4 regions of the Janthinobacterium sp. HH106 genome follow, and region 1 is predicted to be linked to each of the others. Evidence: predicted binding sites of a transcription regulator. Region 1 holds the regulator's gene; each other region holds the start of a gene.
What was found. The regulator FNR, encoded in region 1, switches genes on or off when oxygen is low (the NO sensors DNR and NnrR bind a similar motif). The targets are predictions, from matches to a motif close to TTGATNNNNATCAA.
Positions count from the first base shown of each region.

Region 2: the regulator FNR is predicted to act here: its motif matches at 1,357-1,370, upstream of JAB8_RS07470 (FliM/FliN family flagellar motor switch protein).
Region 3: the regulator FNR is predicted to act here: its motif matches at 2,799-2,812, upstream of JAB8_RS16310 (OmpW family outer membrane protein).
Region 4: the regulator FNR is predicted to act here: its motif matches at 4,457-4,470, upstream of JAB8_RS03565 (PAS domain-containing methyl-accepting chemotaxis protein).

Region 1 covers NZ_LRIC01000012.1:129,963-137,923, forward strand. Annotated here, with positions in the region: gene JAB8_RS06665 (ATP-binding cassette domain-containing protein) at 1-273, shown strand, start outside; gene JAB8_RS06670 (TOBE domain-containing protein) at 314-1,081, shown strand; gene JAB8_RS06675 (response regulator) at 1,160-4,234, opposite strand; gene fnr (fumarate/nitrate reduction transcriptional regulator Fnr) at 4,474-5,232, shown strand; gene JAB8_RS06685 (FixH family protein) at 5,359-5,883, opposite strand; gene ccoG (cytochrome c oxidase accessory protein CcoG) at 5,945-7,327, opposite strand; gene ccoP (cytochrome-c oxidase, cbb3-type subunit III) at 7,332-7,961, opposite strand, start outside.
Region 2 covers NZ_LRIC01000014.1:18,540-26,500, reverse strand. Annotated here, with positions in the region: gene JAB8_RS07475 (FliM/FliN family flagellar motor switch protein) at 1-306, opposite strand, end outside; gene JAB8_RS07470 (FliM/FliN family flagellar motor switch protein) at 308-1,186, opposite strand; gene JAB8_RS07465 (flagellar hook-basal body complex protein FliE) at 1,741-2,079, shown strand; gene fliF (flagellar basal-body MS-ring/collar protein FliF) at 2,140-3,876, shown strand; gene JAB8_RS07455 (flagellar motor switch protein FliG) at 3,854-4,894, shown strand; gene fliH (flagellar assembly protein FliH) at 4,891-5,580, shown strand; gene fliI (flagellar protein export ATPase FliI) at 5,577-6,887, shown strand; gene JAB8_RS07440 (flagellar export protein FliJ) at 6,896-7,333, shown strand; gene fliD (flagellar filament capping protein FliD) at 7,423-7,961, shown strand, end outside.
Region 3 covers NZ_LRIC01000041.1:2,380-10,340, forward strand. Annotated here, with positions in the region: gene JAB8_RS16295 (methionine ABC transporter ATP-binding protein) at 1-517, shown strand, start outside; gene JAB8_RS16300 (methionine ABC transporter permease) at 510-1,184, shown strand; gene JAB8_RS16305 (MetQ/NlpA family ABC transporter substrate-binding protein) at 1,210-2,037, shown strand; gene JAB8_RS16310 (OmpW family outer membrane protein) at 2,116-2,733, opposite strand; gene fur (ferric iron uptake transcriptional regulator) at 3,097-3,537, shown strand; gene JAB8_RS16320 (MerR family transcriptional regulator) at 3,612-3,974, shown strand; gene JAB8_RS16325 (NAD(P)H-dependent oxidoreductase) at 4,048-4,638, shown strand; gene JAB8_RS16330 (SpoIIE family protein phosphatase) at 4,819-6,036, shown strand; gene JAB8_RS16335 (SiaB family protein kinase) at 6,102-6,659, shown strand; gene JAB8_RS16340 (DUF1987 domain-containing protein) at 6,682-7,080, shown strand; gene JAB8_RS16345 (GGDEF domain-containing protein) at 7,084-7,824, shown strand; gene JAB8_RS16350 (transporter substrate-binding domain-containing protein) at 7,839-7,961, opposite strand, start outside.
Region 4 covers NZ_LRIC01000002.1:657,457-665,417, forward strand. Annotated here, with positions in the region: gene JAB8_RS03540 (LysR family transcriptional regulator) at 1-71, opposite strand, end outside; gene JAB8_RS03545 (DUF2798 domain-containing protein) at 182-421, shown strand; gene JAB8_RS03550 (VOC family protein) at 523-921, shown strand; gene JAB8_RS03555 (alpha/beta fold hydrolase) at 1,022-1,870, shown strand; gene JAB8_RS03560 (3-hydroxyacyl-CoA dehydrogenase NAD-binding domain-containing protein) at 2,018-4,105, opposite strand; gene JAB8_RS03565 (PAS domain-containing methyl-accepting chemotaxis protein) at 4,660-6,723, shown strand; gene JAB8_RS03570 (protein-glutamate O-methyltransferase CheR) at 6,727-7,551, shown strand; gene JAB8_RS03575 (chemotaxis protein CheD) at 7,548-7,961, shown strand, end outside.

The DNA.
Region 1 (7,961 bases):
GGCCAGCGCCAAAGGGTGGCGCTGGCGAGGGCGCTCGTGGCCGAGCCGAACGCGCTGCTGCTCGACGAGCCGTTCGCCGCCCTCGATCCGGCCCTGCGTGTCAAAATGCGCCTGGAACTGAGCCAGTGGCAGCAGCGCCTGGACGTGCCCATGATCCTGATCACTCATGATCCGGAAGATGCGCGCATCCTGGGCGAGCATGTGCTGTACTTGCGCGACGGACAGATCGATAACAGGGAAGAACACATGGCATTGGGTGAACGCATTGGATAAATCAGCGGCAGCGGAAATCGGCCTGCAAGGCTCGGTATGGATGACGGTGGGAGGCGAGCACCTGGGTGGCGCCGGCCGGGTGGAATTGCTGGGCGCCATCGCCGAGTGCGGCTCCATCACGCAGGCGGCCAAGCTCGTCAAGATGAGCTACAAGGCGGCCTGGGACGCGATCGACGCGATGAACAACCTGGCCGGCGAGCCGCTGGTCGAACGCCTGACGGGCGGCAAGGGCGGCGGCGGCACGCGGCTGACGCAACGGGGACGCCAGCTGGTCGACAATTTCCGCATCATCGAGCGCGAGCATGCGCGCTACCTGCGCCAGCTGGGCAGCCAGGCCGAAGGCATCGCCGACGATCTTTTACTCATACGGAGAATGGCCATGAAAACCACGGCACGCAACCAATTCCTGGGCAAGGTGGCCGAACTGAAACAGGGCGCCGTCAACGACGAAGTCACGCTGGAATTGCCCGGTGGCCAGCACATCGTGGCCATCGTCACGCAAGGCAGCAGCGCCAGCCTGGGCCTGGTGCCGGGCGCGGAAGCGTTTGCGCTGATCAAGGCATCGTCGATCATCCTCGTGGCCGACAGCGCAGGCGCGCGCTTTTCCGCACGCAACCAGCTGGCCGGGCTGGTGACGCGCGTGCAGACGGGCGCCGTCAACACGGAAGTGGTGCTGGACTTGCCACGCGGCGGCACGATCGCCGCCATCATCACCAACCAGAGCAGCACCGAGCTGGGCATCGAGATCGGCAGCAGTGTGACGGCGATTTTCAAGGCGTCCAGCGTGATCCTGGGCGTGCCGGCGTAAATGGGGTAGGTCGGATTAGCGCGCAAGCGCGTAATCCGACAAGGTTCCGGGGCCTGACCCCAGTTTTACGTTGCAGGCTTAATCCTTCAGCCTGGACAACCAATCGGCCGCCGCCGCCAGCGCCTGCTCCAGTTCCTGCGCCGTCTGCGCCAGCAGCGCTGGCACCTCGTCGAGGCGGCCCGCATCGATGGCTTCCTCGGTGGCGAACGCGGTGCGGATCAGGCGTTTCGTGCCCAGGGTGCCGACGGAGCCGCGCACGCTGTGCAGGATGCGCGCCACGTCGCTGTGGCGGCCTGCCTGCAAGGCTGTTTCGGCATCGCGCATGGGCGTCATGCCCTTGTTCAGCGCGTCTTCCACCATGCGCCGCAGCACGCCGCGCCCCTTCGCGTCGCGCCCCATCACGCGCATCAGCGGCGCCATGGAAAACACTTCCTCATCGGCGACGGGCGCCGGCCCCGCCGTCTGCACTGGCGGGCGCTTGGGCAGGTGGCGCAGGATCACTTCCATCATCTCTTCCACCACCACGGGCTTGGCGATGAAATCGCTGATGCCGGCCGTCATGCAGCGCTCGCGCTCGGACGCCAGCACGCCGGCCGTCATGGCGATCACGGGCAGGCTCAAGCGTAGTTCCGTGCGGATGATGTGGGTGGCGCTGAAGCCGTCCATGACGGGCATCTGCATGTCCATCAGCACGATGTCGTAGCGCAGCGCTTCCGTGCGCAGCCGTTCCACGGCCTGCAAGCCGTCGCCCACCACGTCGAGGGTGGCGCCCATGTGTTCGAGGATGCCGCGCGCCACGGCCTGGTTCAAATGGTTGTCTTCCACCAGCAGGAAATGCACGCCGGCCAGTTCCGTGCCCAGCGGCTGCTGCAGCATGCGCTGCTCGCCGCCGTCGTGCTTGGTAATCAGCGCCTGGTGCAGGGCATCGAACAGGCTCGAGCCCGTGATGGGCTTCATCAGCACGACATCGGCCTCGGCCGCGCTGGAGATTTCCTCGAGGTGGTTGCGGGCGAAGGCGTTGACCATCACCACGATGGGCTGGCGCTGGCCGCTGGCTGCCTGGCGGATGGCCTTGGCCGTGGCCAGGCCGTCCATCACGGGCATGTGCCAGTCGGCCAGCACCACGTCGTACGGCTGCTGCTGCGCCAGGCGCTCGCGGTACAGTTCGATAGCGGCAAAGCCGGAGTCCACTTCGTCGGCCAGCCAGCCCCACGCCTCGATCAGCTTGACGATCAGTTCGCGCGTGGTGCGGTTGTCGTCGGCCACCAGCAGGCGCAGCTGGCCCAGGGTGGGCGTGCGCCGCGTTTCGGCCGGCTGCGCCAGCATCTCGAACGGCACGCTGAACCAGAAGCGGCTGCCCTTGCCTTCGCTGCTGGCGACGGCGATGTCGCCGCCCATCATGTGGATCAGCTGCTTGCTGATGGCCAGGCCCAGGCCCGTGCCGCCGAAGCGCCGCGTGATGCTTTGGTCGCCCTGCGAAAACGCGGCAAACAGCTGCTGTTGCTGCAGTTCCGTCATGCCGATGCCCGTGTCGCGCACTTCGAAGCGCAGCCAGGCACGGCCGTTGTCCTTCTCGGCCAGGCTGACGGCCACCACCACTTCGCCGCTCTCGGTGAACTTGATCGCATTGCCGGCCAGGTTGACGAGAATCTGCTGCAGGCGCTGGGCGTCGCCCATGAGGCGGCGCGGCACGTCGGGCTCGACGGCAATCGCCAGTTCCAGCTCCTTTTCGCCCGCATTCATCGTCATCGTCGTGGCCAGCGTGTTCATGACTTCGTCGAGGTCGAATTCGACGGGCGACAATTCCATGCGGCGCGCCTCGATCTTCGAATAATCGAGCACGTCGTTGAGGATGCCCAGCAGCGACTGGCCCGCCACGCGCACCATGGTCAGATACTTGCGCTGTTCCGTATCGAGCTTGGTATTGCCCAGCAAATACACCATGCCCAGCACGGCATTGAGGGGCGTGCGGATTTCATGGCTCATGTTGGCCACGAAATCGCTCTTCGCGCGGTTGGCCGCCTCGGCCCGGTCGCGCTCCTGTTCCAGCTCCGCCGCGCGCGATTCGAGCTCCTGCTGCAAGCGGTCGCGCTCGCTCATCAGGCCGTTGAACGCTTCCGTCAGCTCGCCGATCTCGTCGCGCTGCTGCACGGGCACGGGAGTGAAACGGCTGCCGCTGGTGCGCAGCGCCTGCAGGGTGTCGCGCAGGCGCACCAGCGGCGAGAGCAGGCGCACGGTGACCCAGCCCAGCACGGCTGCGGCCAGCAGCGAGGCGAGGATGCTCCACAGCACCAACCGGTACAGCACGCCGTCGAACGGTTCGAAGGCGTCGTCGAGGGGCAGCGAGGCGGCCAGCAGCCAATTTACGGATTTCAGGCGCTTGAAGCTGTTGACGGCCGTGATGCCGCGGCTGTTGGTGCTGACCATGGTGCCTTCGCCATCGTCCTTCAGCAGCCGGGTGGTCGTCAGGTTGGCGTTCGGCAGGCGCGGCTGCAGCAAACGGCTGGTGTCGGGATGCAGCACATAGCGCGGCACGGCGCCGCGCGTGAGGACGAAGTAATAGCCGCTCTTGCCGATCTTTTCTGAGCGCAACCTCCCCAGCAGGTTATCCTTGTACAGGCGCAGCACGCCGATCACCACGCCGGCCACCTGGCCATCGGCGCCCAGCACGGGCGCGACCATCTGCACGATGGGCATGCCGCTCGATTTGCCCAGCATCGGCTCGGTGATCATGGGCTGGCGCGTGCGCAGCACGGTCTGGAAATACTCGCGCTCGGCGACGTTGATGCCGGCGCGCCCCGCCACTTCCGGCATGTCGGCCACGACGGCGCCGTGCGCGTCGAGCACCAGCACGTCGTCGAACAGCACCAGCATCGAGCGGCGCGAATAGTATTCGCGCAATTGGGCGGGCTGGGCGATCAGTTCCGGCGGCTGCTGCCGGGCCGTCAGGGTGACGATCTGCAGCAGCATGCCCAGCTTGTCGTCGAGCTCGGCGGCGGTGCGGCTGATCAGGGACGACTGCTGGCTCAACAGTACCTTGGTGAAATCGTCGCGCATGTGCTGCACCTGGATCATGGTGACCAGCGCGATCATGGCGATCGAGGTCAGGCTGGTGGCCAGCGCGACTTTTGCTTTGATGCCGAGAGGCTTCATGATTTCCTTTTCAGTACCGGGCGGCACAGGCGGCAGATAATGCTGTCAGGAATTTTCCTATCAATACCCCAGCTTGGCAAGCGCCGCCACGCAAATTGCCCTCTCCGCATGGGCTTTTGACGATGTTGCCATATAATTAAAGTCGGAACGTCGTTTATTCAGCGAAATTGCGGTGAAATTGGCACACGGCAACCCTGTATGCAGTAAACTTGTTGTTGCATTTTCTAAAAGGTACCGACATGACTGAAGCGCTACTCACTCCAACCTCGCCCACAGTGACCGTGGAAGCGTTGCGTGCGCGATGCTCGACCTGCAGCATGCATCAATTGTGTCTGCCGATGGGCCTCGACGTGGGCGACATGGACAGACTGGACCAGATCATCGGCCGCCGCCGCAAGATCGTGCGCGGCGCTTCGCTGTTCCGCATCGGCGACTCGTTCCAGAACCTGTATGCGATCCGTCTGGGCCACTTCAAGACCTACCAGATCAATCCGGGCGGCGAAGAGCAGGTGACGGGTTTCCAGATGGCGGGCGAACTGCTGGGCATGGACGCCATCAGCGCCGACCGTCACCACTGTAATGCGGTGGCGCTGGAAGACAGTGAAGTGTGTGAAATCCCGTTTTCCAGCCTGGAACAATTGCTGGGCAATATGCCGACCCTGCTGCGCCATTTCCACCGCATGATGAGCCAGGAAATCACGCGCGAGCAAAGTGTCATGCTGTTGCTGGGCAACATGCAGGCGACGCAGCGTTTTGCCGCCTTTATCGTCAACCTGGCGTCGCGCTATGAAGCGCGCGGCTATTCGGCCAGCAAATTTCAGTTGCGCATGTCGCGCGAGGAAATCGGCAACTACCTGGGCCTGACCATCGAAAGCGTCAGCCGTTTATTGTCGAAATTCAAGAAGGAAGGCTGGCTGCGCGTTTCCAACCGCGAGATCGAGATCTTGCAGCCGGCCAAGTTAAAAGCTATTACAGCCGGCACCGACGTCTGCAAGTAACAGCACCGTCAAAACCTGCTGCGCGTCGTGCTTTGCGGCCTGCGATGCTCGCTGTGCTATAGCACAGCTGTGCTTCTCAGCCACAAATCACTGCCGCTCGCTACGGTTTTTTCCCGGCGCTGTACGTTATAGCTCTTCATCCGCGTGCAGCGCGATGCTGCGTTGCACGGGCCAGGTCCAGATGCCGGACAGGCGCCACTCGCGTTTGTCGTTTTCCACCAGCACTTGCCAGCGGCTGCGCTCGAGCATCGGCAGCGCCACGGAAAAATTGCCGGCCGCATCGGGCTGCACCAGCAGCTTGATATCCTTTTCCGGCAGGGTCGCATGCGCCAGGTGCAGCTGCAAAGGCCCCTGGTACGCCTTGCCGAAGCTGTGCACGGAGCCGCTCAGGCGCGCTGCAGCGACGTCATACGACAGGGTCGTATCCATGGCCAGGTCGCTGGCGATCGTGTCGCGCTTCAAATCCTGGTTGATCGCCTTGCCCTGCTTGTAATAGTCGCCCACCACCAGCGCATCGGGCTGCGTAAACGCGATATAGCCCATGAAGCTGCCGACGACCACGGACAGGCCGGGACCGATCATCAGCAGCCATGGCCAGCGATGCTTGTACCAGGGGGCAACGGGAGGTTGCAGTTTCAGACTGTCGGACATGGTATTTCTCCTGTGTTTCTGGTATACGGCCAGCCCCCATGCGGGGACCGGCCTTCCTGCATTAGCGCGGCACGATGAACACCGCGCTTTCGCGCACGTGCAGCGACGGGTCGTCCAGCGAGTGCAATTCGATCGCAATCTTGTTCGAGCCCTTCTCGCCGACGCCGTGCGGCACGCGCAGGCGGATCGGCCAGCCCAGCGTTTCCGTCGGCTGCAAGGTCACTTCGTCGCGCGTCAGCAAGGTCAGGCCCGGCAAGCCGGATGCGCTGATTTTGAAATGCTGGCTTTGCTCCGAGGTGTTCATGATCTGCAGACGATAGACGTTTTCGATCATGCCGTCTTCCACCTCGCGTCCCATCGAACCGCGGTCGCGGATCACGTCCATTTTCAGGGGCGTGCGCAGGGCCAGCGACGTACACACGGCGATGATGATCAGGGCCAGGATGGACGTGTAGATCAGCACGCGCGGGCGCATGGCGCGCTGGCGGATCTGCTTCGAATTGAAGTTGTTTTCCATCGCATGGTCGGTGCTGTAGCGTATCAGGCCACGCGGCCGCTCGACCTTGTCCATCACGGTATTGCAGGCATCGACGCAGGCGGCGCAGCCGATGCATTCATACTGCAGGCCGTTGCGGATATCGATACCGGTCGGACACACCTGCACGCACAGGGTGCAATCGATGCAGTCGCCCAGCTTGTCGTTGTTGCCGGCCTTCTTGCTCATGGCGCCGCGTGGTTCGCCGCGCTTGGCATCGTAGGTGATGATCAGGGTGTCCTGGTCGAACATGGCGCTCTGGAAGCGCGCGTAGGGGCACATGTATTTGCACACCTGCTCGCGCAGCCAGCCCGCGTTGCCGTAGGTTGCCAGGCTGTAGAACAAGACCCAGAACCATTCCCAGGGACCGAAATTGAGGGTGGTCACCTCGCGCGCCAGTTCCTTGATCGGCGTGAAGTAGCCGACAAAGGTAAAGCCCGTCCACAGGGCGATGGCGCCCCATACCAGGTGCTTGGCCGTCTTCTTGAACGCCTTGCGCACGGAGGGGCCCTGCTTGTCGAGGGCCATGCGCGCGCTGCGCGTGCCCTCGATGCGGCGTTCGACCCACAGGAAGATTTCCGTGTATACCGTTTGCGGGCAAGAAAACCCGCACCACACCCGCCCGGCAATGGCCGTGACGAGGAATAACAAATACGCACAGATGATCAGCAGGGCCGCCAGATAGATGAAATCCTGGGGCCACAGCACGACGCCGAAAATGTAGAACTTGCGCGTGGTCAAATCGAACAGCAGGGCTTGCCTGCCATTCCAGGTCAACCACGGCAAGCCGTAGAACGCGAGCTGGGTAAGCCATACGCATACCCATCGCCAGGTAGCGTAGCGTCCTTTGGCCTCGCGAGGGTAGATTTGCTCGCGGGCCGCATACATCTTGATGACTTGAGGTTCCATTACATCATTTCACGGGCGTCTGGGGATTCGACAGGCTCCAGACATACGCCGACAGCACGTGTACCTTGGATTCGCCGAGGAAGTCGCTGAAGGCCGGCATGGTGTTGTTGCGACCCTTGCGCACGGTTTCCATGATGGTATCGGCGCTGCCGCCGTACAGCCAGATCTTGTCCGTCAGGTTAGGCGCGCCGAGCATCTGGTTGCCCTTCGCATCGGCGCCGTGACAGGCCATGCAGGCGCCGAACTTGGCCTTGCCCAGCACGGACTTGACGGGGTCCGACGTGGAACCGGACAGACTCAGCACGTAATGGGCCACGTTCTCGACATCTTTTTCGGAACCGAGCGCGGCGCCCATCGGCGGCATCTGCCCATTGCGGCCGTGCATGATGGTGGTCTTGATGATGTCGGGATCACCGCCATACAGCCAGTCCTTGTCCGTCAGGTTGGGGAAGCCCTTGTTGCCGCGGGCATCCGAACCGTGGCACTGCGCGCAGTAGGTCAGGAACAGACGCTGGCCGATCGCTTGCGCCTGCGGATCGGCGGCCACCGTCTTCAAGTCCTGGCTCAGGTACTTGTTGAACAGGGGGCCGTAGTCGGCTTCCGCCTTCTTCAGCTCTTCCTCGTACTGGCCCGT
Region 2 (7,961 bases), on a different contig from region 1:
CTCGCCGGCCACCACCACTTCGGCACGGCCGATCGGCGTGCCATTGACCTTGATCACCAGCGGTTCGCCGGCCAGCATGTCGAGTTCGATCACGCTTTCCGGGCCGATGGCCATCAACTCTTCCAGTGAAATGCGGGCCGAGCCCACTTCCAAGGTCAGGGTGACGGGAATCTTGCGCATCATCTGCGGAATGTCGCGGCGCGCGCGGGTGCTGGCCACGTCGGCAACGTCGCCCTGGTCGATGATCATGTCATCGCCCAGGTCTTCCAGCAGGGTTTCGCTCTGGTTGGTATCGGTCATATTCATATTATTCGACATCTTCAAATGAGGTTAAACAGAGCTTGCCCTTGTGTTCGGAAACAGCCGCTGTAAATAAACGGGAGTCGTCCAGCATGACGTCAGTACGGCTCAGACTGACGGGAATCACGTCGCCCACGCGCAGGTCGAACAAGGCGCCCAGCTGCATCTGCTTGCTGACGAGCCGGCCTTCCAGGGTCACTTGCAGGCGCGACGCGAGCGGGCGCACGCTGCCGCGCAAGGCTTTCTTCGCTTGCGCGCGTTCGGGCAACAGGCCGCGCAACACATCGGCCATCAGGCGCTTGTCCAGCGAGAACCAGAACTGGCCGCTCTGCCCCGCTTCGACGTCGCTGAGCGACACGGTGACGATCCAGCTGCCGCGCGCCGGGTGCACGCCGGACTGCACGGCCACCTCGGCACTGGTGTCGATGTCGCTGCTCTTGCCCAGGGTTTGCAGATTCTTGTGGATGCGCGTGAACAAACTGTTCACCAACTGTTGTCCCAGCACCACAGCGAGGCGCTCTTCCGTGGCCGTCACGCGCACTTGCGCCGGATCGGGCAGCGCGCCCTTGGCGCCGGCACTACCGTAGCGATAGTTCAGCACGCTCAAGAGGATCTGCCGTTCGAGCGCAAAGCCCGGCTGACCGGCCGGCGTGGAAAAACTCAGCCAGCGATTCGCGCTGTCCTCGTTCTCCACGCGCGACAAGGTCACGGCATCGATCTGGAAATTGCCCCAGTAGCGCCGGCTCATCGGCTGGCGCAGGGCCACGGCCAGGTCGTCGCGCAGCTGGGCGCCGAATACATGCAGCAAATGGACAGGACGTCCAAGCAGACAGGAATCGAGGACTTGATGGCGCGCAGTTTGATCTGTCTTGGTAATGATTGTCATGTAGTGGTCATGTCGGTATTGCGGTGGCAGAACAAATTATACGGATCGCCCGAAATTAAATACAGCATCATCTTGGCCTTGCCAACCGGCCGGCCGGCGAGCAAACGATTGCGCATCGTATCGCATGCTGGATGACTACGGTGCTGAACAATACATGAAAAAGCAAAATATTGCCATGTATCAATATTCCTTGAGGCAATCCTCTCTTTACTTTATAGTTGCCTCGAGGTAAGCTTATAGCGAGAAAAAAGTGATTTGCAGTGCGCCATTCCGCTTACCTGATTCCGGTTTTTATGGCAGTTTCCAGTCCCTCTTATTGCCACCAGAAGAAACTTTTATCAGATAATTATTAGTTATCATGGCCATGTAAATCATTCGGCGCGATTCTGCCGGGTTTGTTGAATCTGCTTGAGCGGATGGTGTGGCAACTGATAAAACTGATGGGCCCTGTCAATTGGGCCAGGCAAGATGGCATTGGATGTAATGCCTGCCGGAATGGCAACACCAGTAATTTCTGATTGATACGTCACCGCATATTGAAAGTAGAGGGCAAGATGAGCAACGAACTCGCAGGTCTGATCAAGGCCGATCTGGCAGCACTGAGCAATGACGCGCGCGCCCTGGGCGCCAGCATCGCGCCGGCCGCCCAGTTCGGCGCACCGGAACAATCCAGCTTCTCGTTTGCGCAAAGCATGAAAGACGCCATCGGCAAGGTCAACGGCGACGACCGCATGGCTGCACAAAAAATGAGCGACGTCGACAGCGGCAAGAGCGACGACATGGTCGGCGCCATGCTGGCCAGCCAGGAAGCGAGCCTGTCCTTTTCCATGTTGATGCAAGTGCGCAACAAGGTCATGGGCGCGGTCGACGAACTCATCAAACTGCCTCTGTAATCTTCACGTCCTGATCCACGCCCAGCCTCCCAGCGAAAGTTACCCCAAGTGATTACCACCATGAAGTCCGCATTTGCGCGCTGGCGCCCAGGCGCCCAGCCCGCCATCCCGCCCGCCCTGCTGAAAAACCTGGTTCCCATCGTCGTGCTGGCCATCGGCATCACCGCCATGGTGACCATGTATGCCTGGCGCGACCAGGCCAACTACAAGCCGGTGTTTGGCGCGCGCGAAAAAGTGGCCGTGACGGACATGATGGCCACCCTGGACGCCGAGCACATCCCCTACCGTTTGCATCCGGACAGCGGCCAGGTGCTGGTGCCCGACGCCATGCTGGGCAAGGTACGCATGCTGCTCGCCTCGAAGGGCGTGACGGCGCAGCTGCCGGCCGGCCTGGAACTGATGGACAAGAATGACCCGCTGGGCGTATCGCAATTCGTGCAGGACGTGCGCTTCCGCCGCGGCCTGGAAGGCGAGCTGGCGCAAAGCATCATGACGATGGACGCGATCGCTTCGGCGCGCGTCCATCTGTCGATTGCCAAGTCGACGTCGTTCGTCGCCAGCGACGGCGACAAATCGTCGGCTTCCATCGTCGTGGCGCTGAAACCGGGCCGCACCCTGGCGCCGGAACAGATCGCCGCCGTCATCAACATGGTGGCCGGCAGCGTCGCCAGCCTGGCGCCCACGCGCGTGAGCCTGGTCGACCAGGGCGGCAACCTGCTGTCCTCGCACGTCGACCTGACGGACGGTTTCGATGCGTCGGCCGCCGGCAATGAAGGCGCGAAACGCTTTCAGGATGAAATCCGCCGCAACGTCACGGGCTTGCTCGGTCCCGTCATCGGCGAAGACAACTTCAAGCTCAGCGTGACGGCCGCCGTGAACAACGACCGCGTGGACGAAACGCTGGAAAAATACGGCGAAGCGCCGAAAGTGACGAGCGAAGCGATGCGCGAAGAGCAGGAACGCAACCGCACCGTGGCCGGCATTCCCGGCAGCCTGTCGAACCGTCCGCCAGCGGCCGCCGTGCCGGCACCGGCCGACGCCGCCGGTGCCGCACCCGCCGATGGCGCGCCGAAGCCGTCCGACGACGGCACGGCCCGCAAGAACGCCACCACACGCCAGTACGCGTATGACCGCAGCATCACGCAGATCAAGCGCAGCCGTGGCCGCCTGGAAAAACTCAGCGTCGCCGTCGTCCTCAACAGCGCCGCCGCACCGAACCCGAAAACGGGCTGGACACCAGCCGAACTGGGCAATATCGAAAAAATGCTCAACAGCGGCCTGGGCATCAACGCCCAGCGCGGCGACAGCCTGAGCCTGACGGCGCTGGCCTTCCCTGCCAAGCCGCCCGTGGCGCAATGGTGGGAAGAGCGCGACACCGTCGTCGATTTCAGCAGCTGGCTGCTGTACGCCCTGGGTGCCGTGCTCGGCTACTTCCTGATCCTGCGTCCGCTGCTGCGCCTGCTGACCACGCGCCTGGCGCCGCCGGCACTGAAACAGCTCGATCCGGCCCTGGCGCTGGGCGGCAGCAACGCCGCCGCCGGCGCCAATGGCGTGACCGCCGCCGGCGCGCCGGCCTTGGGCGTGAATGGCAGCCCGCTGGCGCTCGAGGGCGAAGCCGCCGCCGGCAACGCCATGCCGGTCGTGCCGCTGCTGGAAAATTATGACTTGCCGCCACCAGGCTCGGCGGTCGACGTGATGGTCGACCACCTGAAAGTGCTGGCGGAAAAAGAACCCGAGCGTGTCGCCGAAGTCGTCAAACAATGGATGCAGAAAAATGGCCGAACTCAACAACAGTAATCCCTCCGACGGCGCCGAATACGAAAGCGCCAGCCTGAACCCAGTGGAACAGGCCGCCATCGTGCTGCTGAGCATCGGCGAAGAACAGGCCGCCAATGTGCTGCGCTGCCTGTCGCGCGAAGAATTGCTGGAAGTCACGCAAGTGATGTCGCGCATGAGCGGCATCAAGGTCGAATCCGTGAAAACGGCCATGCAGACCTTCTTCGACGACTACCGCCAGCAAAGCGGCGTGCACGGCGCCTCGCGCAGCTACCTGAAGCGCTCGCTGGACATGGCGCTGGGCAGCGATATCGCAAATAGCGTGCTCAACAACATTTACGGCGACGCCATCCGCCCCAAAATGGCGCGCCTGCAATGGGCCTCGCCAAAATGGCTGGCCGAATACATCGTCAACGAGCACGTGCAGATGCAAGCCGTGTTCCTGGCCTTCCTGCCGCCCGCGCTGGCCGGCCAGATCCTCGACGCCCTGCCCGCCGAAGGCCGCGACCTGGTCTTGCTGAACCTGGCGCGCCTGGACGAGATCGACCGCGACCTGCTGGTCGAGCTCGACGAACTGGTGGGCCGCTGCCTGGGCGCGCTCGACACGCAAAGCACCAGCGTCGAGGGCATCCGCCAGGCGGCCGAGATTCTCAACCGCATGCCGGGCAACCGCGCCGCGCTGGTCGAACTGCTGCGCGCGCACGACCCGGACGTCGTGTCGGAAATCGAACTGAGCATGTACGACTTCCTGATCCTGGCCACGCAGAGCGATGTCACGCTCACGCGCATCCTGGAAGACGTGCCGATGGAACAGTGGGCGATTGCACTGAAGGGCGCGGAACCGTCGATCCGCGACGCCGTGCTGAAAACCATGCCGCGCCGCCAGGCGCAGAGTTTCGAAGACATGATGCGCCGCTCCGGCCCCGTGCCCCTGTCGCGCATCGAACAGACGCGTCAGGAAATCATGGCCACCGTCAAAGGCCTCGCCGATGCGGGCGAGATCGAAGTGCAACTGTTTGCCGAAGCGGTGATCGAATGAAACACTTCCGCTCGTATCGTTTCCCGCCGCTGTCGCAATTCATCGCCGCCGGCCAGCGTGCCTCCAACGAGGACACGGATGGCCAGTGGCAGGCGTCCGTCTCGGAAGGTTTCGAGCAGGGCCAGCGCGACGGCTACGAAGTGGGCCTGGTGCAAGGCCAGCAGGATGGCTACGACGCCGGGCGCAGCGATGGCATGGCGCAGGGCCGCGAAGAAGGCCGCAATGAAACCTTGGTGGCGCTGGACCGCCTGGCGCGCCCCGTCGACGCCATCTTGCGCGACCTGAAGAAAGTGCGCGCCGATTACCGCGAAGCGCAGCGCAAGGAAGTGGTCGACCTGGTGGCCAAGGTGGCGCGCCAGGTGATCCGCGCGGAACTGGCGCTGCAGCCGGTGCAATTGCTGGCCCTGGTCGACGAGACCTTGGCCTCGATGCCGCCCACGCGCGAGGAAATCGACGTCTTCCTCAATCCGGAAGAACTCAAACGCATCAGCGAACTCGATCCGAAGCGCGCCAAGCGCTGGAACCTGATCGCCGACGCGCGCCTCGACGCGGGCGAATGCCGCATCAAGGCCGGCGACAATGAAGTCGACGCGGGCTGCCATCAGCGCCTGTCGGCCTGCATGGAGCAGGTCAGCAGCCACCTGGCGCTGGCCGCCGAACACGCAGACCACGGCGCGCCTGCATGATCGCCGACACGCTGCGCAGCTTCGAGATCGGCGACATCCCGGTCGCGACCCCCACCGGCCGCCTGGTCGGCGCCTCCGGCCTGCTGCTGGAAAGCGCCGGCTGCCGCCTGCACACGGGCCAGCGTTGTCAAATTGAAACAGTCAATGGCGAATGGCTCGATGCGCAAGTCGTCGGCTTCCGCGAAAAACTGTCGTATTTAATGCCGTTCAAGAAGGCCACGGGCCTGACCACGGGCGCCAGAGTCCTGCCCCTGCCCGACAAGGCCAGCCTGCAGATCGGCCCGTCGTGGCTGGGCCGCATGGTCAATGGCCTGGGCGAGCCGATCGACGACCTGGGCCGCCTCGGCGGCGAACACATCCTGGAAGTGACGCCGCCGAAGATCAATCCCCTGAAGAAACAACCGGTGGTCGAACCGCTGGACGTGGGCGTGCGGGCGATTAACAGCATGCTGACCCTGGGCAAGGGCCAGCGCGTGGGCCTGATGGCCGGCTCCGGCGTGGGCAAGAGCGTGCTGCTGGGCCTGATCACGCGCCAGACCGTGGCCGATGTCGTCGTCGTCGGCCTGATCGGCGAGCGGGGCCGCGAAGTGCGCGAATTCGTGGAAAAATCGCTGGGCGCCGAAGGCTTGAAAAAAGCCGTGCTGGTGATCGCGCCGGCCGACGAATCGCCCTTGATGCGCATCATGGCCACCGAACTGTGCCATTCGATCGCCGCCCATTACCGCGACCAGGGCAAGCACGTGCTGCTGCTGGTCGACTCGCTCACGCGCTATGCGATGGCCTTGCGCGAAGTGGCGCTGGCCCTGGGCGAACCGCCGGCCACGCGCGGCTACCCGCCGTCCGTGTTTTCGAACCTGCCGCAACTGGTGGAAAGCGCCGGCAACGGCGCCCACCCGGAAGGCAGCATGAGCGCCATCTACACGGTGCTGGCCGAAGGCGACGACCAGCAGGACCCCGTGGTCGATACGGCGCGCGCGATTCTCGACGGCCACATCGTGCTCACGCGCGAACTGGCCGAGCGGGGCCACTACCCCGCCATCGATATCGCCGCCTCGATCAGCCGCTGCATGGCGCAGGTGATCACGCCCCCCCACATGCAGGCGGCGCGCGCGCTGAAAGCGTCGATGGCGCGCCATGCGCGCGTGCGCGACCTGATCCCGCTGGGCGCCTACGTGCCCGGCGCCGACCCGATCACCGACCGCGCCGTGCAGTTGCACGCGCCCATCGAAGCCTTCCTGTGCCAGGGCACCAAGGAAGAGGCGCCGATGGGGCCGTGCATCGAACAACTTGAACAGATCATGGCCTAGGAGCATACGTGAGCGACGCGCATACTATCCGCAACCTGACCACCCTGGTCGGCCTGCGCAGCACCGAAGTCGAACGCCTGCAAGGCGAAATGGCGGCGCAGACGGCCGTGCGCGAGCGCTACCAGAAAAACCTGGAGCGCCTGACGGGTCTGTACACGGATAGCGGCCCCAGCGGCGCCCTGCCCCTGGCCCTGTCCGTCAATTGCGGCAACTTCAAGCAAGCCGTCATGCAGATGGCCGACCAGCACCGTACCGACCTGCATTTGCACGAGGCCAACATGGCCGTCTCGCAACGCGCGCTCAATACGGCCTGGGCCAAGCGCGAAGTATTGGACCAGGTGCTGACGCAAAAACAAAAACATGTTGCAAATGAGCAACAACGTGTCGATGCCAAGCGGCAAGACGAGCTGGCGACGCAATTCTGGTTCCGCGGACAGGTAAAATGAGGTTGGTGTAAGTTTCTTTCAGGAAAACTTCACAAAACGGGAATGGGGGTCGCCTTGTACCGGTATATCCCTTTATTCAGGAGTCTGGCATGGCAAACGTAATTACTGCACCGCAATACGATCCGCTCGTCACTGCAAAAAACCTGGCTACCAAGTCGGTCGCGGCGCAGCAGGACAAATTGACTAAGCAAACCGCACTGGCCAACACCACGGCCGCGGCGCTGAACAACCTGAAGCTGGCCATGAGCGCCTTCCAAAGTACGATGACGACCATGAGCAGCAGCAGCAAGTCGCTGCTGAGCCAGTCCGCCACATTCAGCAATACCGCCTATGGCAGCGGCACGGCCGATGCCACGGCAGTTGCCGGCAGCTATTCCTTTTTCGTACAGCAACTGGCCACAGCCAGCCAGACTTCGTACAGCGGCCTCGCCAGCAGCCCCGCCGCCGGCAGCGGCACGCTGGCCGTGCGGATCGGCGATCCGCTGGCCCCCGTCACCGCAGACAACAGCTTTGACATCGACCTGAGCGCCGCTGACAAGGATGCCGACGGCAACCTGACGCCGCAGGAAATCGCCGCCGCCATCAATGGCAACAGCAAGAACAACTCGCGCGTGACGGCTTCCATCGT
Region 3 (7,961 bases), on a different contig from region 1:
GCAATTCAATCTGCTGCAAAACGCCAGCGTCTTCGACAACGTCGCCTTCCCCCTGAAAATCCATGGCACGACCAAGGGCGAGCAGATCGCCGCCAGAGTCGAGGAATGCCTGGCGCTGGTCGGCCTGTCCGACAAGCTGCACAGCTATCCGGCGCAATTGTCCGGCGGGCAGAAGCAGCGCGTGGCGATCGCCCGCGCCCTGGCCAGCCACCCCGACGTGCTGCTGTGCGACGAGCCGACGTCCGCGCTGGACGCGGAAACGACGCGCGCCCTGCTCGACACCCTGCGCGACATCAATGCGCGCCTCGGCGTGACCATCGTCATCGTCAGCCATGAGCTGTCGGTGCTGGGCGCCATCTGCAACCGCGTGGCCGTCGTGGAAAACGGCGCCATCGCCGAACAATTCGACTTGAGCGACACGGCCACTCCGCGCAAGACGGCGCTGGGACGCGAGCTGGCGTATTACGGCACCGAAGCGTTTGAAGCCACCGCATGGAAGGATGCAACACATGTTTGAAGAATCGATCAATAACGTCGTCAAGCTGCTGCCGGAAATCTGGGTGGCGCTGGGCCAGACCATGACCATGCTGGGCATCGGCTTGACCGCCGCCATCCTGATCGGCGGCCCGCTGGGCATTTTGCTGTTCCTCGTCTCGGAAGGCCAGTCGCTGGAAAACCGTCCCCTGTCGACGATCCTGGGCTGGCTGGTGAATACCGTGCGCAGCTTCCCCTTCATCATTTTGCTCGTCGCCCTGACGCCGTTTACGCGCATCATCGCGGGCACCTCGATCGGCCCGCTGGCGGCTGCCGTGCCGCTGTCGTTCGCCGCCATTCCCTACCTGGCGCGCCTGGTGGAACAGAACCTGCGCGAAGTGCCGCGCGGCGTGATCGAAGCGGCGCACGCCATGGGCGCGTCGGAAATGCAGATCATCTTCCGCGTGCTGCTGGTCGAAGCGCGCTCCGGCCTGGTGCTGGCGCTGACCGTGCTGTCGATCAGCTTCCTGTCGTATTCGGCCGTGGCCGGCGTGGTGGGCGGCGGCGGTATCGGCGACCTGGCCATCCGTTACGGCTACTACCGCTTCGAGACGGACATCATGGTCGCCACCGTGGCCATCCTGATCGTGCTGGTGCAAACCATCCAGTTCGCCGGCACGCGCATCGCCAAGCGCCTCGACAAACGTTAATTCAAATTCAGAAACAAGGACCTGCATGAACCACCTTCGCCGTAATTTGCTCCTGGCCGCCGCCAGCCTGGCCTTCGCCACCGCCGCCCACGCCAAGGACCCGAAAGAACTCGTCATCGGCACCAGCTCCGGCCCGTATTCCGACCAGCTGAAGCTGGGCATCAAGCCTATCCTGGAAAAACAGGGCTACAAGGTCAAGATCGTGGAATTCAACGACTACGTGCAGCCGAACTACGCGCTGGCCGAAGGGTCGCTGGACGCCAACGTGTTCCAGCACATCGTCTACCTGACCAAATTCGCCACCGATAACAAGCTGCCATTGAGCTCCTTGATCACCGTGCCGACCATGCCGATCGGCCTGTACGGCGGCAAGCAGAAAACCCTGGCCGACGTGAAGAACGGCGCCACCATCACCATGCCGAACGACCCGACCAACCAGGCGCGCGCGCTGGTGATGCTGGCCAAGATGGGCTGGATCAAGCTCAAACCGAACGTCGACCCGCTGCGCGCGTCCGAACGCGACGTGCTGGAGAACCCGAAGAAGCTGAAACTGGTGCCGCTGGAAGCGGCGCAGCTGCCACGTTCGCTGGCAGACGCCGACTACGCCTTTGTGAACGGTAACTTCGCCCTGGCCGCCGGCATGAAGCTGACCTCGGCCCTCTCCGTGGAAAAGATCTCGGACAGCTACATCAACCTGGTCGCCATCCGCACGGCCGACAAGGCCAAGCCATGGGTGAAGGACCTGGAAGCGGCCTACCGCTCGCGCGCCTTCCTCGACGCGACGAACAAATACCTGGCCGGTTACGAAAAGACGGACTACCAGCTGGCGCTGGAAAAGACGCTGAAAAAATAAACAGCGTGCACCAAACGTAAAAAGGACGGCCAAGGCCGTCCTTTTTTATTGTCCGCGCCTTGCGGGCGCCATCACTATTTAGAAGCGGTAGCCCACGCCTACGCCGATCAGGATAGGATCGACTTTGACTTCGCTGATCTTGGCGCCGCCGGCCAGTACGTCGCTGCGGATCTGTACTTTCTTGATGTCGAAGTTCAGCGACCAGTTTTTGTCCAGTTTGTAATCGACACCGGCTTGCAGCGAGTAGCCCCAGCTGTCATGCTCCAGGCGGCCTGCGCCGTTCAGCAATTTCACGTCCGAGATATTCGTGTAGTTCACGCCGGCACCTACGTATGGGCTGAACTGTTTTTCAGGCATGAAGTGGTATTGCAGCGACAGGGTCGGCGGCAAATGCTTGAAAGTACCGATCTTCGTGCCGGACAAGGTAACGTCATGCTTTTGCGGATACGTCAGGATCAGCTCGGCAGCGATGTTAGGCGTGAAGAAATACGAAATATCGATTTCAGGAATCGTCTTGCTGCTGACGTGAATAAGGTCGGATGCGCCGACGCCACCAACAGGAGCAGATTTGTTGGCCGGATCGATGTGCACGGCGCGGGCACGGACCAGCCATGGGCTTTCCTGTGCCATTGCGTTGCCGGCGAAGGCGCCGATGGCGGCCAGGACGATTGCTGCTGCAGTTGCGGACTTTTTCATTCTAGTTCCCTCTTTTTGTCGTTAAGTAACGCTGCGAAGTCTAAGAGTGCAGTGCAACAAAAACTTTGATCCACATCAAATAGTGCTAGATGGCATCACTAGACGGATTTTTTCCTTTGCCCAAGTCAAGAAAATGCGGCAATGCAGCGTGACCGATGCAAGGTCCCCTATTTCAGCGGCCAGCCAGCCGCGCAATGCTGAGACAAGTTGCGCGCCGCGCAATGGTTACTTGCGCCGATGTCACTGGATTGCCGCCGGCCCCTGCAGCATACTATTTCCAGTGCACACATGAGAATGGTAATGATTATCATTTGCGATATAATGGCTTACCTCGCTCAGCGACTACAAAAAGGAATGGGAGACATGGATATATTGAGGGAACTGCGTGAATCGGGCTTGAAAGTGACCATCCCCCGCTTGCGGATTCTGCAGCTGTTCCAGGAAGGCACGATCAAGCACCTGAGTGCGGACGATGTCTACAAACTCTTGCTGGCTGAAAAGATCGACGTGGGCCTGGCCACCATCTACCGCGTACTGATGCAGTTTGCCGAGGCCGGCATTCTGTTTCGCCGGCACTTCGAATCGGGCCACGCCGTGTTCGAACTGAATGAAGGCCAGCACCACGACCACCTGGTCTGCACGGGTTGCGGCAAGGTCGATGAATTCGTCGACGAAGGCATCGAACTGCGCCAGAACGAGATCGCCGCCGAACGGGGCTTCGTGCTGCACGAGCACGCGCTGTCGCTGTACGGCACCTGCGCCGAGTGCACGGCGAAGAAAGTCCCGCCGCGCAAAGCCTCCTGAGGCAGCGCGGAAGGTAGCGCCTGGCAAGCCACCTGCGCTACACTGCGTGCGCCGCAGCTCAACAAGGGACAAGCATGTACATCGGAGAAATCGCCCGCCTGGCGGGCACCTCGCCCAAGGCCTTGCGCCACTATGAAGCGCTGGGCTTGCTGGGCGACGTGCGCCGTTCCGGCGCCTATCGCGTCTACACGCAGCAAGACCTGGCGCAGGTCAAACTGATACGCCAGGCGCAGGTCCTGGGCTTCCGCCTGGCCGAACTGCTGCCCGTCCTGGCCGGCGACGATACGGACTGGGCCGCCCTGTCGCGGCACATTGACGCCAAGCGCGCGCAGGTGCGGCAGGATATCGCCCGCCTGCGCCAGCTCGACGCGCAGCTGGCCGACATCGACACGGAAATCCGCGACTGCCTGGCGCGCCAGCAACTGCAGGCAGCCTGACACTGCGCGCTTGACTCTGCCCCCAGGGGCAGGCTTTAGCATGCAAGCTCTTCTTTAACGGACAGCCTGCATCATGACCAAGACGACACCCAAGCGCATTTTAATTCTCCTCGGCCATCCCTCCAGCGACAGTTTCTGCGCCGCCCTGGCCGAGGCCTACGCCGCCACGGCCCGCAGCGCAGGCCATACCGTGCGCGAACTGCGCCTGGGCCAGCTGGACTTCGACCAGAACCTGCATGAAGGCTACCGCCAGGTACAGCCGCTGGAGCCAGACTTGCTGGCCGCGCAGGAAGCCATCAGCTGGGCCGAACACCTGGTGTTCGCCTACCCGATCTGGTGGGGCGGCGCGCCGGCCCTGCTGAAAGGTTTTGTCGACCGTATCTTCCTGCCCGGCTTTGCCTTCAAATACCGCCCGGGCAAGGCCTTTCCCGCCCAGCTGCTGAAGGGCCGCACGGCGCAGCTGCTGGTGGCGATGGACACGCCGCCCTGGTATTTCCGCTGGGTCTACCACATGCCCGGCATTCACCAGCTGCGCAAGACGACCCTGGAATTTTGCGGCGTCAAGCCGGTCAAGGTGGCCTGCTTCGGCCCCATGATCGATTCCACCGGCACGCAGCGCGCGCGCTGGCTGGAGCAGGCACAGGCGCTGGCCAGGCGTCTGTAAGCCCGGCAACGGATTGCCATGCAGCCATCTTGCATACGGTTTTGACAAGCCGGTAATCAAGCCGTCATATTCAGCGGCTACCATGATGATATTGCCTGTTTGTCAGTCGCCTTGCTCTCGCGACAACAAAGGTCCGATCGTCATGTAAAGGTAGCCGCTGTGGAGTTCAACGCTTCTCGATTGCATCTTCCCCGTTATCGCACGTCCGTGGCGCTTGATCTGTGCGTTCCCACGGAATCCGTGCAGGCCGACGCCAGCAACTTCGCCGTGCTGGAATTGTTCACGGAACGGCGTGACATGATGAGCCTGCCCGTCACGGAACAGCAAAAGCCGATCGGCTTGATCAGCCGCAATATCTTCATGTCGCAGATGTCCAAGCCCTTTTATCACGAGGTGTACGGCAAGAAGAGCTGCATCGCCTTCATGGACAAGGAACCGCTGATCGTCGATGGCGCCATGAGCATCGAAGACCTCACCTTCCGCGCCGTGGAAGCGGGAGAGAAGGCGCTGGCCGACGGCTTCATCATCACCGAGGATGGCGCGCTGGCCGGCGTGGGCTTCGGCCTGCAGCTGATGAACGTGGTGGCCACCATGCAGGCGGAAAAGAACCGGCAGATCATGCACAGCATCGATTACGCCAGCGTGATCCAGCGCGCGCTGCTGCGCACCTCCGATGCGGAATTGCGCGCCACCCTGCCCGACGCGCACCTGGAATGGCAGCCGCGCGACGTCGTCGGCGGCGACTTCTACTTTTTCGAACGCCACGAAGGGGGCTGGTTCGCCGCCATCGCCGACTGCACGGGCCACGGCGTGCCGGGCGCCTTCATGACCCTGATCGCCTCGTCGGCCCTGAGCCAGGCCTTGCGCGAACGGGGGCCGCGCGATCCGGCCGCCCTGATCGGCGCCGTCAGCCGCGCCATCAAGACCCTGCTGGGCCAGGACGGCGCCGACAGCGGCGCGGCCACCGGCCACGCCGGCTCGAACGACGGCATGGATTGCGCCTTTTTATGCTACGACACGGCCAGCGCCAGCCTGCGTTTCGCAGGGGCGAAACTGGCGCTCTACGTGGTGGCGCCGGGCGAAGAAGCCGTGCGCGCCATCGATGGCGCGCGCATGGGCGTGGGCTACGTTGACACGCCGGCCGGCTACTGCTGGCACAACGAGACACCCGACATTCCCGCCGGCAGCCTGCTGTTCCTCACCACCGACGGCTTGCTCGACCAGATCGGCGGCGCGCGCGACATCGCCTACGGCAAGCGGCGCATGCGCGAACAGCTGCTGGCGCGGCGCGACGCTCCGGCCGGCGACGTGGCGGCGGCCCTGCTGCAGGACAGCGCCGCCTGGCAGGGAAAACAGCCACGCCGCGACGACCTGACCTTTTTCTGTTTCCGCCTGTAGTCTGGGCGCCATCGAGCCACCTTATCAACAAGACACCGGGTCACCGGCTAGCCAGGAGCACGCACGTGCTGTACGAAGAATTCAACGAGTTTTGGGATGTGGCCCGCAAGCGCAACATCATCTTTTTTTACGTGGGCTATTTCTCGCAGCACGTGGTGAGCGCCATTTCCGAAACCATCAAGGCGCGCCTCGATACGGCCGGCGCGGCCGGGCCCACCCGGCGGCGCATCTTTTCCTCGTTCATCGAGATGTCGCAAAACATCATGCATTATTCAGCCGACAGCCTGACGCCCGATGCGCAGCTGGACCAGCAGATGCGGCGCGGCTCGTTTTGCATCGGCACGCGCGGCGACAGCTTTTTTCTGCTGTGCGCCAACCCCGTCTCGACCGACAACGTGGCGCAGATCCGCGCCCGCCTGGAACCGCTGCACACGATGACGATGGAAGAAATCCGCCTCGCCTACAAGAAGGCCCTGCGCGAGGAAGCGCCATCGGACAGCAAGGGCGCGGGCCTGGGTTTTCTCACCATGGCGCGCGATGCCAGCGAGCCGCTGGAATTCGAATTCGTCCAGGACCCACAGGAACCTGGCCACACCATCTTCTGCATCAAAGCCATCATTTGAAAGAGCCGACTCAGGAAAGCATATGCAATTACCGTCACCACTGTTCATCGCCGCGACCCCGAGTTCGCCCGAAATCGACTTCCGTTTCGAGCAGCACACCCTGTCGATCAAGGGCGAGTCGTATCCGGAAAACGCGGCCGCCTTCTATGGTCCGCTGATCGCCGCCGTGCGCGCCTATCTGGAAGGCTGCCGCGAAGCTGCCATCACCGTCAACGTCTCGCTGGCCTACTTCAACAGCTCCAGCACGAAGATGCTGTTTACCCTGTTCGACACCCTGAACCAGGCGGCCGTGGACGGCAACCAGGTGCGCCTGAACTGGTATCACGACGAGGACGACGACACCATCCTGGAATTCGGCCAGGAGCTGCAGCAGGATTTTACGGCCCTCGACTTCCACGACCATCCCGTGCAGGGCAGCTAGGGCATGCGCGCCGCCATCTCCGAGTCCGGCCTGGAGCCCGACCTGTTCACCGTGGAAGCGGCAGCGCTGGCCGCCGCGCGCCGCATGCACGCCGACGCCAACGCCTCGGGCGCGGAACAACGGCGCGTGCTCGGTGAACTGATCGTTCACTACGAGCGGCTGATGCGCGAGACGCGCCGCCTGATCGGCCGCAGCGACCGCGCCGAGCGCGACATGCATCTGCTGAACCGCCAGCTGCAAACCCTGGCCGGCCAGCTCGAATACCGCGCCACGCACGACCCGCTGACGGGCGCCCTGAACCGCGGCGCCGTGATCGACCACGCCTCGCGCTGCCTGGCGCAGGGTGACATGGCGCTGATCGTGCTCGATATCGACCTGTTCAAGCAAGTCAACGACGACTTCGGCCACCCGGCCGGCGACGGCGTGATCCAGGCCGTGGTCGACTGTTTGAAAGGATTATTGGGACAGGAAACGGCCATCGGCCGGGTCGGCGGCGAAGAGTTTTCCGTCGTCTGGCCCACCTCCTCGCGCGACGAAGCGGCGCAAGTGGCGCAGCGCATCTGCGAGACGGTCGGCAGCCAGCGCCATGCGGCGCCCATCACGCGCGCCATCACCATCAGCGTGGGCCTGAGCTGGAACCGCGCCGGCACGCCGTTCGAAACGGCCTACAGCCATGCGGACCAGGCCCTGTACCAGGCCAAGCGCGAAGGACGCAACTGCGTGCGCCAGTGGCTGGAGAGTTAAGTCGATGCGCTGAATCAGCGCAGCTGTTCGCGCGCCATGCTGCCGTCGCGGCGCATGGCCGCTGCCGCGCGCTGCATCGCCGCCACCTGCGCCTCGGGCACCTTGAGGTTGCAGGCCAGGTAAGTCTGCACGCGGTT
Region 4 (7,961 bases), on a different contig from region 1:
TCCTTGACGGCCGCCGCATGCAGGCTGCCCGCCTCGACGATGGCGACAAACAGGGCTAGGTCATCGAGCATGATTCGTCAAGCATGATTGCATTTTCGGAATTTGAAATTAAAAATATGGCTCTAGTATAGATTGCTGCAAGTTGTTACGCTGCATATCTTCACCATTTTGAAAGTGCCCCATGTCCGATGCCCTGCGCCTGCGCTGCGTATTTGCCTTCCTGATGTCGCTGCTCATGACCCTGCTGATGAGCGCCTGGGTCACCTGGCTCAATATCGGCTTGCAGGCGGACTTCCTGCCCCGCTGGCGCCATGCCTTCTTTGCCGCCTGGCCCGTGGCCTTCTGCGCCGTGATGCTGTTCGCGCCCCGCGTGCAGCTGATGAGCCGCAACATCGTGGCGCGGCTCGCCCGCCACCCTTAACCAGCAGTCAACCAGCAACGGTATCACTCGGTCACTGCCGCCCACGGCCGCCCTGATCCGGGCTATGCTATGGCCGTCCTGTTTTTTACAGCGGAGTGCCCATGCTCGATCACGTATCCCTCACCGTCAGCGACCTGGAACGCGCCGAGCGCTTCTACGACGCCGTCTTTGCCGCGCTCGACGTGCCCAAGGTAGGCAGCGACCATGCCAACGCCTGGATAGGCTACGGCGAGCGCAGCGATGCACAGCACCCCGAGCGCAGCTACTTTTCCGTGCGCCTGGGCCCGCAGCCCGACGACGCGCCGCGCCGCCACTGCTGCTTCAAGGCCCCCTCGCGCGCGGCCGTGGAAGCGTTTTGGCAGGCCGGACTGGCGCATGGCGGCATCGACCTGGGCGCGCCCGGCCTGCGCCACTATCACGCCAGCTATTACGCGGCCTTTCTGTTCGATCCCGACGGCAACCGCATCGAAGCCGTCTGCCACCGCGCCGAGGCCGGCTGACAGGTGGGGAAATCCGGCTCTGTTCGGCATTTCCACTTCGAGACGATTTGCCTATAATGGCTGGCACGCCATACCGGTCCGTGAACAAAGAAGGAGATTCATGCATCATCTATTCATCGGCCGCCCCGCGCGCACCATGCTCCTCTCCAGCGCCGGCTTGCTGCTGGCAGGCTGTTTTTCCGGCTGCTCTCTGTTTCCATCCGCCCCGGCCACGCCAGGTGTGCCGGCCACTGCGGCCCTGCCCGACGCCAGCATCGCGTATACCCTGAGCGGCCAGGACGGCTTGCCCGTCGTGTTCCAGTCGGCCATGGGCGACGGCAAGGATGTATGGGCCAAGGTCGTGCCGGAAGTCGCCCGGCAGCACCGCGTGCTCGTCTACGACCGTCCCGGCTATGGCGACAGCCAGAAGACCACCACGCCGCGCGATCCCTGCACCATTGCCGCCCAGCAGCGCGCCCTGCTGGCGCAGGCGGGCCTGAAGCCGCCGTATGTGCTGGTCGGCCACGGCTTGGGCGGACTGTACCAGTATGTGTATGCCCGGCTGTACCCGCAGGACGTGGCCGGCCTGGTCCTGCTCGACCCCACGCACCCGCAGCAGTGGAACCGCCTGCAGACGGACGCGTCCACCTACGCCATGCTCGTGAAGACGCGGCGCAAACTCATGTTCAACAGTACGGAATCGGCCGAATTCGATGCCCAGACGCAATGTCTGCAACACGTCGACATGAACAGCCCGCTGCGCGTGCCCGCCATGCTGCTGGTGCGCGACAAGTTCGGCATCGAGGAAATGGGCTCGTTTGAAAACGTGGTGCGGGCGCAGGAAAAGGATTGGCAGCGCCTGTCCGGCGCGCCAGCCATCGAGCGCATCACGGGCGCCGGCTATTACATCCAGAAAGACAACCCCGTCATCGTCAACGAGGCGGTCAAGATGGTGGCGAAGAAGAAGTAAACATGCTTGCTGGCGTCCGTGGTGGTGTCGGATTACGCGGCGTGCCGCCGCTAATCCGACCTACGCCTCTACGAGGGCTCAAGAGCCGGGTAGGTCGGATTAGCGCGGCAAAGCCGCGCGTAATCCGACAATACTGTTGGCGTCGGCTTAGCTATTGAAACCCTTGCCCTCGCCCGCCAGCTTCACCAGCAGGGGCGCCGGCGTCCACGCTTCGCCGTGGCGGCCTTTGGCGTAGCCGGCGATCGTATCGAGCACGTTCGGCAAGCCCACCGTGTCCGCGTAGAACATCGGGCCGCCGCGGAACAGCGGGAAGCCGTAGCCCGTCAGATACACCATGTCGATATCCGAGGCGCGCAGGGCGATGCCCTCTTCCAGGATGCGCGCGCCTTCATTGACGAGCGCATACACGAGGCGTTCGACGATTTCCTGGTCGCTGATCTTGCGCCGCGTCACGCCGATGTCGGCGGAATGCTGAACGATCATCGCATTCACCTGTTCCGACGGATACGCCTTGCGGTCGCCCGCCTTGTAGTCATACCAGCCGGCGCCCGTCTTCTGGCCATAGCGTTTCATTTCGCACAGCAGGTCGGCCGTCTTCGAATACGTGACGTCCGGCTTTTCCACGTAGCGGCGCTTGCGGATGGCCCAGCCGATGTCGTTGCCGGCCAGGTCGCCCATGCGGAACGGGCCCATGGCGAAGCCGAACTTCTCGACGGCCTTGTCGACCTGCTCTGGCAAGCAGCCTTCTTCCAGCAGGAAGCCGGCCTGGCGGCTGTATTGCTCGATCATGCGGTTGCCGATAAAGCCGTCGCATACGCCCGAGACGACGCCCGTTTTTTTCAGCTTTTTCGACAGCGCCAGCGCCGTCGCCAGCACGTCCTTGCCCGTTTCCTTGCCGCGGACGATTTCCAGCAGCTTCATGACGTTCGCGGGGCTGAAGAAATGCGTGCCGATCACGTCCTGCGGGCGCTGGGTGAAGGCGGCGATCTTGTCCAGGTCCAGGGTGGACGTGTTCGAGGCAAGGATGGCGCCCGGCTTCATGACGGCGTCAAGCTGCTTGAAGACGGTTTCCTTCACGCCCAGCTCTTCGAACACGGCTTCGATGACGATGTCGGCTTGCGCGATGTCGGCATACGCCAACGTGCCGGAAACGAGCGCGATGCGCTGCTCGGCCTTCTCTTGCGTCAGCTTGCCCTTCTTGACCGTGTTTTCGTAATTCTTGCGGATCGTGGCCAGGCCCTTGTCCAGCGCTTCCTGCTTCGTTTCCAGCAGCATCACGGGAATGCCCGCGTTGGCGAAGTTCATGGCGATGCCGCCGCCCATGGTGCCGGCGCCCACGATGGCCGCGCTGGCGATCGTGCGCACGGGCGTATCGGACGGCACATCGGGCACCTTGCTGGCGACCCTCTCGGCAAAGAAGGCGTGGCGCAAGGCTTTCGATTCGGGCGACTGCACCAGCTGCATGAACAGTTCGCGCTCGTACTTCAAGCCATCGTCGAATTTCATCGTCACGGCGGCCGCCACGGCATCGACGCATTTGAGCGGTGCGGGGAACGGGCCAGACATGGCTTTGACGGTATTGCGCGAAAACTGCAGGAACGCTTCATGGTTCGGGTAATCGACCTTGCGCTCGCGCACTTTCGGCAGCGGGCGCACGTCGGCTATCTTCGTGGCGAAGGCCACGGCGGCGGCCAGCAAGTCGGCGCCGGGGGCGATGACTTCGTCGAACAGGGCCGTGCCGGCCAGTTTTTCGGACGCCACGGGCGTGCCCGAGACGATCATGTTGAGGGCCATTTCCAGGCCCAGCACACGCGGCAGGCGCTGCGTGCCGCCCGCGCCCGGCAAGATGCCGAGTTTGACTTCCGGCAAGGCCATCTGCGCGCCAGGCGCCGCCACGCGGTAGTTGCAACCGAGCGCCAGCTCCAGGCCGCCACCCATGCAGACGCTGTGGATCGCTGCCACGATGGGCTTGGTCGACTGTTCGACGACGTTGATCAGGGTGTGCAGGGTCGGTTCCGTGAGCGCCTTGGGCGAATTGAATTCCTTGATATCGGCGCCGCCCGAAAAGGCCTTGCCGGCGCCCGTGATGACGATGGCTTTGACGGACTCGTCCTCCAGCGCCTGGCGGATGCCGGCCACGGCGGCCGTGCGCGTCGCCAGGCCCAGACCATTGACGGGCGGATTGGCCAGGGTAATGACGGCAACGGCGCCGTTCACTTGATATTCAGCACTCATGTCTCTTCCTTATTGGTTTTGCTCAACGTATGAGGTGGTTGCAAGGGATGAAGCTTTACTATACCGCATAAAAGAACGCTCGTATTATTTTTGTACAGTGCGCACGGCCGCCAGCATGCTACGCCATGGTACAACATCGTTTGCGGATCGATTCTGCTACAAGCAGCAAACTCCGGCAGAAGCTATCAATTGGATATTCATTCAAATAACAAAACCACAATAATAATAACGTCGTTTTATTATGCGAAGGAATGCGTTTGTGATATGCCGGCATGGGGTAATTACGACAATTCTTACATTATTTATTCCCTCCCCTTGTTTTTCGCCAGACGCTGGGGAATAATAAAATTATTGATTCAAATCAATACTCTACAATTTATCTCCTATAGGCCAAGCGCAGAAAAAACATGGGCGGCAGTTCATTGCGCACATTCTCACCGATTATCACCAAATCACGGCCGATGCAATGACATTTTTGCCTTATACGGATAGCAGAAAAATAATAACAGCAGCCTTATCGCCCCCATTCCTCTTCTCATATCGAAGGACATACTATGGACGCAGCCAGCCATGTCAGCCCCACGCAGGATCTGGACTTAGAAGCGATAAATACTGCATTGAACCGTGTCCAGGCCGTCATCGAATTCGAACTCGACGGCACCATCCTGCATGCGAATGACAATTTCCTGCGTGTCGTCGGATACAGCCTGGCCGAGGTGCAAGGCAAGCACCATGCCATCTTCTGCGATCCCGAGTATGTAAAAACGGCGGAATACGCCAACTTCTGGGCCAAGCTGGCACGCGGCGAATTCGACCAGGGCGAATACAAGCGCCGCGCCAGGGATGGCCGCGAAGTGTGGATCAACGCTTCCTACAACCCCATCCTCGACGCGGACGGCAAACCGTATAAAGTCATCAAGTTCGCCACCGACATCACGGCCAGCAAGCACCGCAACGCCGATTACGAAGGCAAGATCGACGCCATCAGCAAGGCCCAGGCCGTGATCGAGTTCCGGCTCGACGGTACCATCATCCGCGCCAACGACAATTTCCTCAAGTCCGTCGGCTACACGCTCGACGAGATCGAAGGCAAGCACCACCGCATGTTTTGCGAGCCCGAGTACGCCAAGAGCGAGGAGTACGCGCAGTTCTGGCAAAAACTGGGCAAGGGCGAGTTCGACGCAGGCGAATACAAGCGCGTGACCAAGGACGGACGCGAAATCTGGCTCAATGCCTCGTACAACCCCATCTTTGACGCGGAGGGCCGCCCCTTCAAGGTAGTCAAGTTCGCCAGCGATGTGACGGCCCTGAAAAAGCGCAATGCCGAATACGAAGGCAAGGTCAGCGCCATCGGCAAGGCACAGGCCGTGATCGAATTCGACATGCAGGGCAAGGTGCTCGAAGCCAACGGCAATTTCCTCGCCGTCATGGACTATGACTTGAGCGATATCCAGGGCGAACACCACCGCATGTTCTGCGAGCCCGAGTATGCGGGCAGCGCCGAGTACAAGAAATTCTGGCAAAAACTCAACCGGGGCGAATTCGACGCGGGCCGCTACAAGCGCCTGGGCAACCATGGCAAGGTGGTGTGGATACAAGCGACCTACAACCCCATCCTCGACCTGAACGGCAAGCCGTATAAAGTGGTCAAGTTCGCCATCGACATCACGGACCAGGTGAACCTGGAAAACAGCATCCAGGCCAAGGCCGCCAACGACAGCCGCAAGGTCAATGCCCTGCTCGACTCGGTGGCGCGCGCGGCGCAAGGCGACCTGACCTGCCATATCGTGCCCGAAGGCGACGAACCGATCGATTTGCTGGCCGGCGGCATCAGCAAGATGATCGTCGACTTGCGCGGCGTCATCGGCAACGTGGTATCGGCGGCCAACGGCTTTGCCGAGGCTTCGCACACGATCGCCGAACGGGCCACGGGCGTAGCCGTGGGCACGCAGGCGCTGGGGGCCACGGTGGAAGAAATGAACGCCTCCATCGACGGCTTGACGTTTTCCATCAATTCCATCGCGGAAAACACTTCGAACGCCGATTCGCTGGCGAAAGCCACGCAGCAGGAAGCGGAATCGGGCGCGCGCGCCGTCGCCAAATCGATCGAGGCGATGGACCTGATCAACCGCTCGTCGGAAGACATCGGCGAAATCGTCAAGGTCATCAGCGAAATCGCCAACCAGACCAACATGCTGGCCTTCAATGCGGCCATCGAGGCGGCGCGCGCGGGCGAGCACGGCCTGGGCTTTTCCGTCGTCGCCGACGAAGTGCGCAAGCTGGCCGAGCGTTCCTCGCAGGCGACCAAGGAAATTTCCAAGCTGATCAACGAATCCGTCAAGCGGGTGTCCACCGGCAGCGAGATTTCGCGCCAGGCCAGCGACGCCTTCGACAAGATCGTCTCGGGCGTGGCGAAGACCACGCTGGCCATTTCCGATATCTCGAAGGCGGCCAACGAGCAGCTACTGACGGCGCGCGAAGTGTCGACGGCGATCCAGTACATCGCCGAGGAAACGGAAAAGTCGGCCGCCAACTGCGACAGCATCGCCCGTTCGACGGATGGCTTGAACGAGCGCGCGGGCAGCCTGAACCAGACTGTCTCCGGCTTCGTGGTGTAGGCCATGAGCCACGCGGCCACCTTGACGCCCGAGGTGCTGACGACGCTGATCGCGCTGGTGCGCCAGCATACGGGCATCGCCATGACCGCGCGCAAGAGCGTCTTGCTGGAACGGCGTTTGCAGCCACGGTTGCATGCGCTGTCCCTGACCAACTACCAGGCGTACCTGGACCGGGTGGCCAGCGACCGCGACGAGGTCGCCCATTTCATCGACCTGGTGACCACCAACGACACCCTGTTCTTCCGCACGCCGCAGGTCTGGGACTACTTCCGCGACCGCTACCTGCCCGCCTGGGCGCGCGCCCATCCCGACGGCTGCCTCGCCATCTGGTCGGCGGCCGCCGCCAGTGGCGAGGAGCTGTATTCGATCGCCATGCTGTGCGAGCAATTCAAGCTGCAAGTGCCCGCCTTCCGCTATCAGATCCTGGCCAGCGACATTTCGCAGCAGATCCTCGCGGCGGCAAAGGCCGGCCAGTACAGCGGGCGCTCCGTCGAGCGCATCCGGCTGTCGCACCCGGACTTGCTGCGCAAATATTTCTCGCCCGCGCCATATGGCGTCAAGGTCAACGACGAGCTGCGGCAGCATGTCAGCTTTGCCCAGCATAACTTGCTCGAAGCGCTGCGCCCGGCGCGCCAATTCGACCTGGTGTTCCTGCGCAATGTACTGATTTATTTCGACGCGGAGCACCAGGAAGCCGTGCTGCGCCAGACGCGCCTGAGTCTCAAGGATGAAGGCCGGCTGATCCTGGGCGAGTCGGAAACGATCGCCCGCCTCGGTACCGGCTATCAGTTCGAATTTCCCATGATTTACAAGGCGGGCAGCGCATGAGCATCATCATCGAACATGGCCTGGCGCCGCAACATGTTGGCATGGGGCAACTTAGCGTCGGTACGCATGGAGAGCAGCTGCAAGCCTTGCTCGGCTCCTGTATCGGCATCGGCTTCATCTGGAAAAACGGCCCCTGCTGCGGCCTGGCCCACTGCTTGCTGCCGGAAGCGCCCGGTGCCGGGCATGCCCTTGGCGCCCGTTATGTGAGCCAGGCCGTGCCCTCGTTGCTGCGCCTGATGGGCGTGCGCCAGGCCGATTATGCCGATATCGAGGTGGTGCTGGCAGGCGGCGCCAGCATGTTCGGCCCCGCCCACGTCCATGGCCGCCTGCAGGTGGGCCGGCAAAACGCGGAGGCGGCGCAAAAATACCTGGCCCAGTGCGGCTTGCACGTCAGTTTTTGCGCGCTGGGA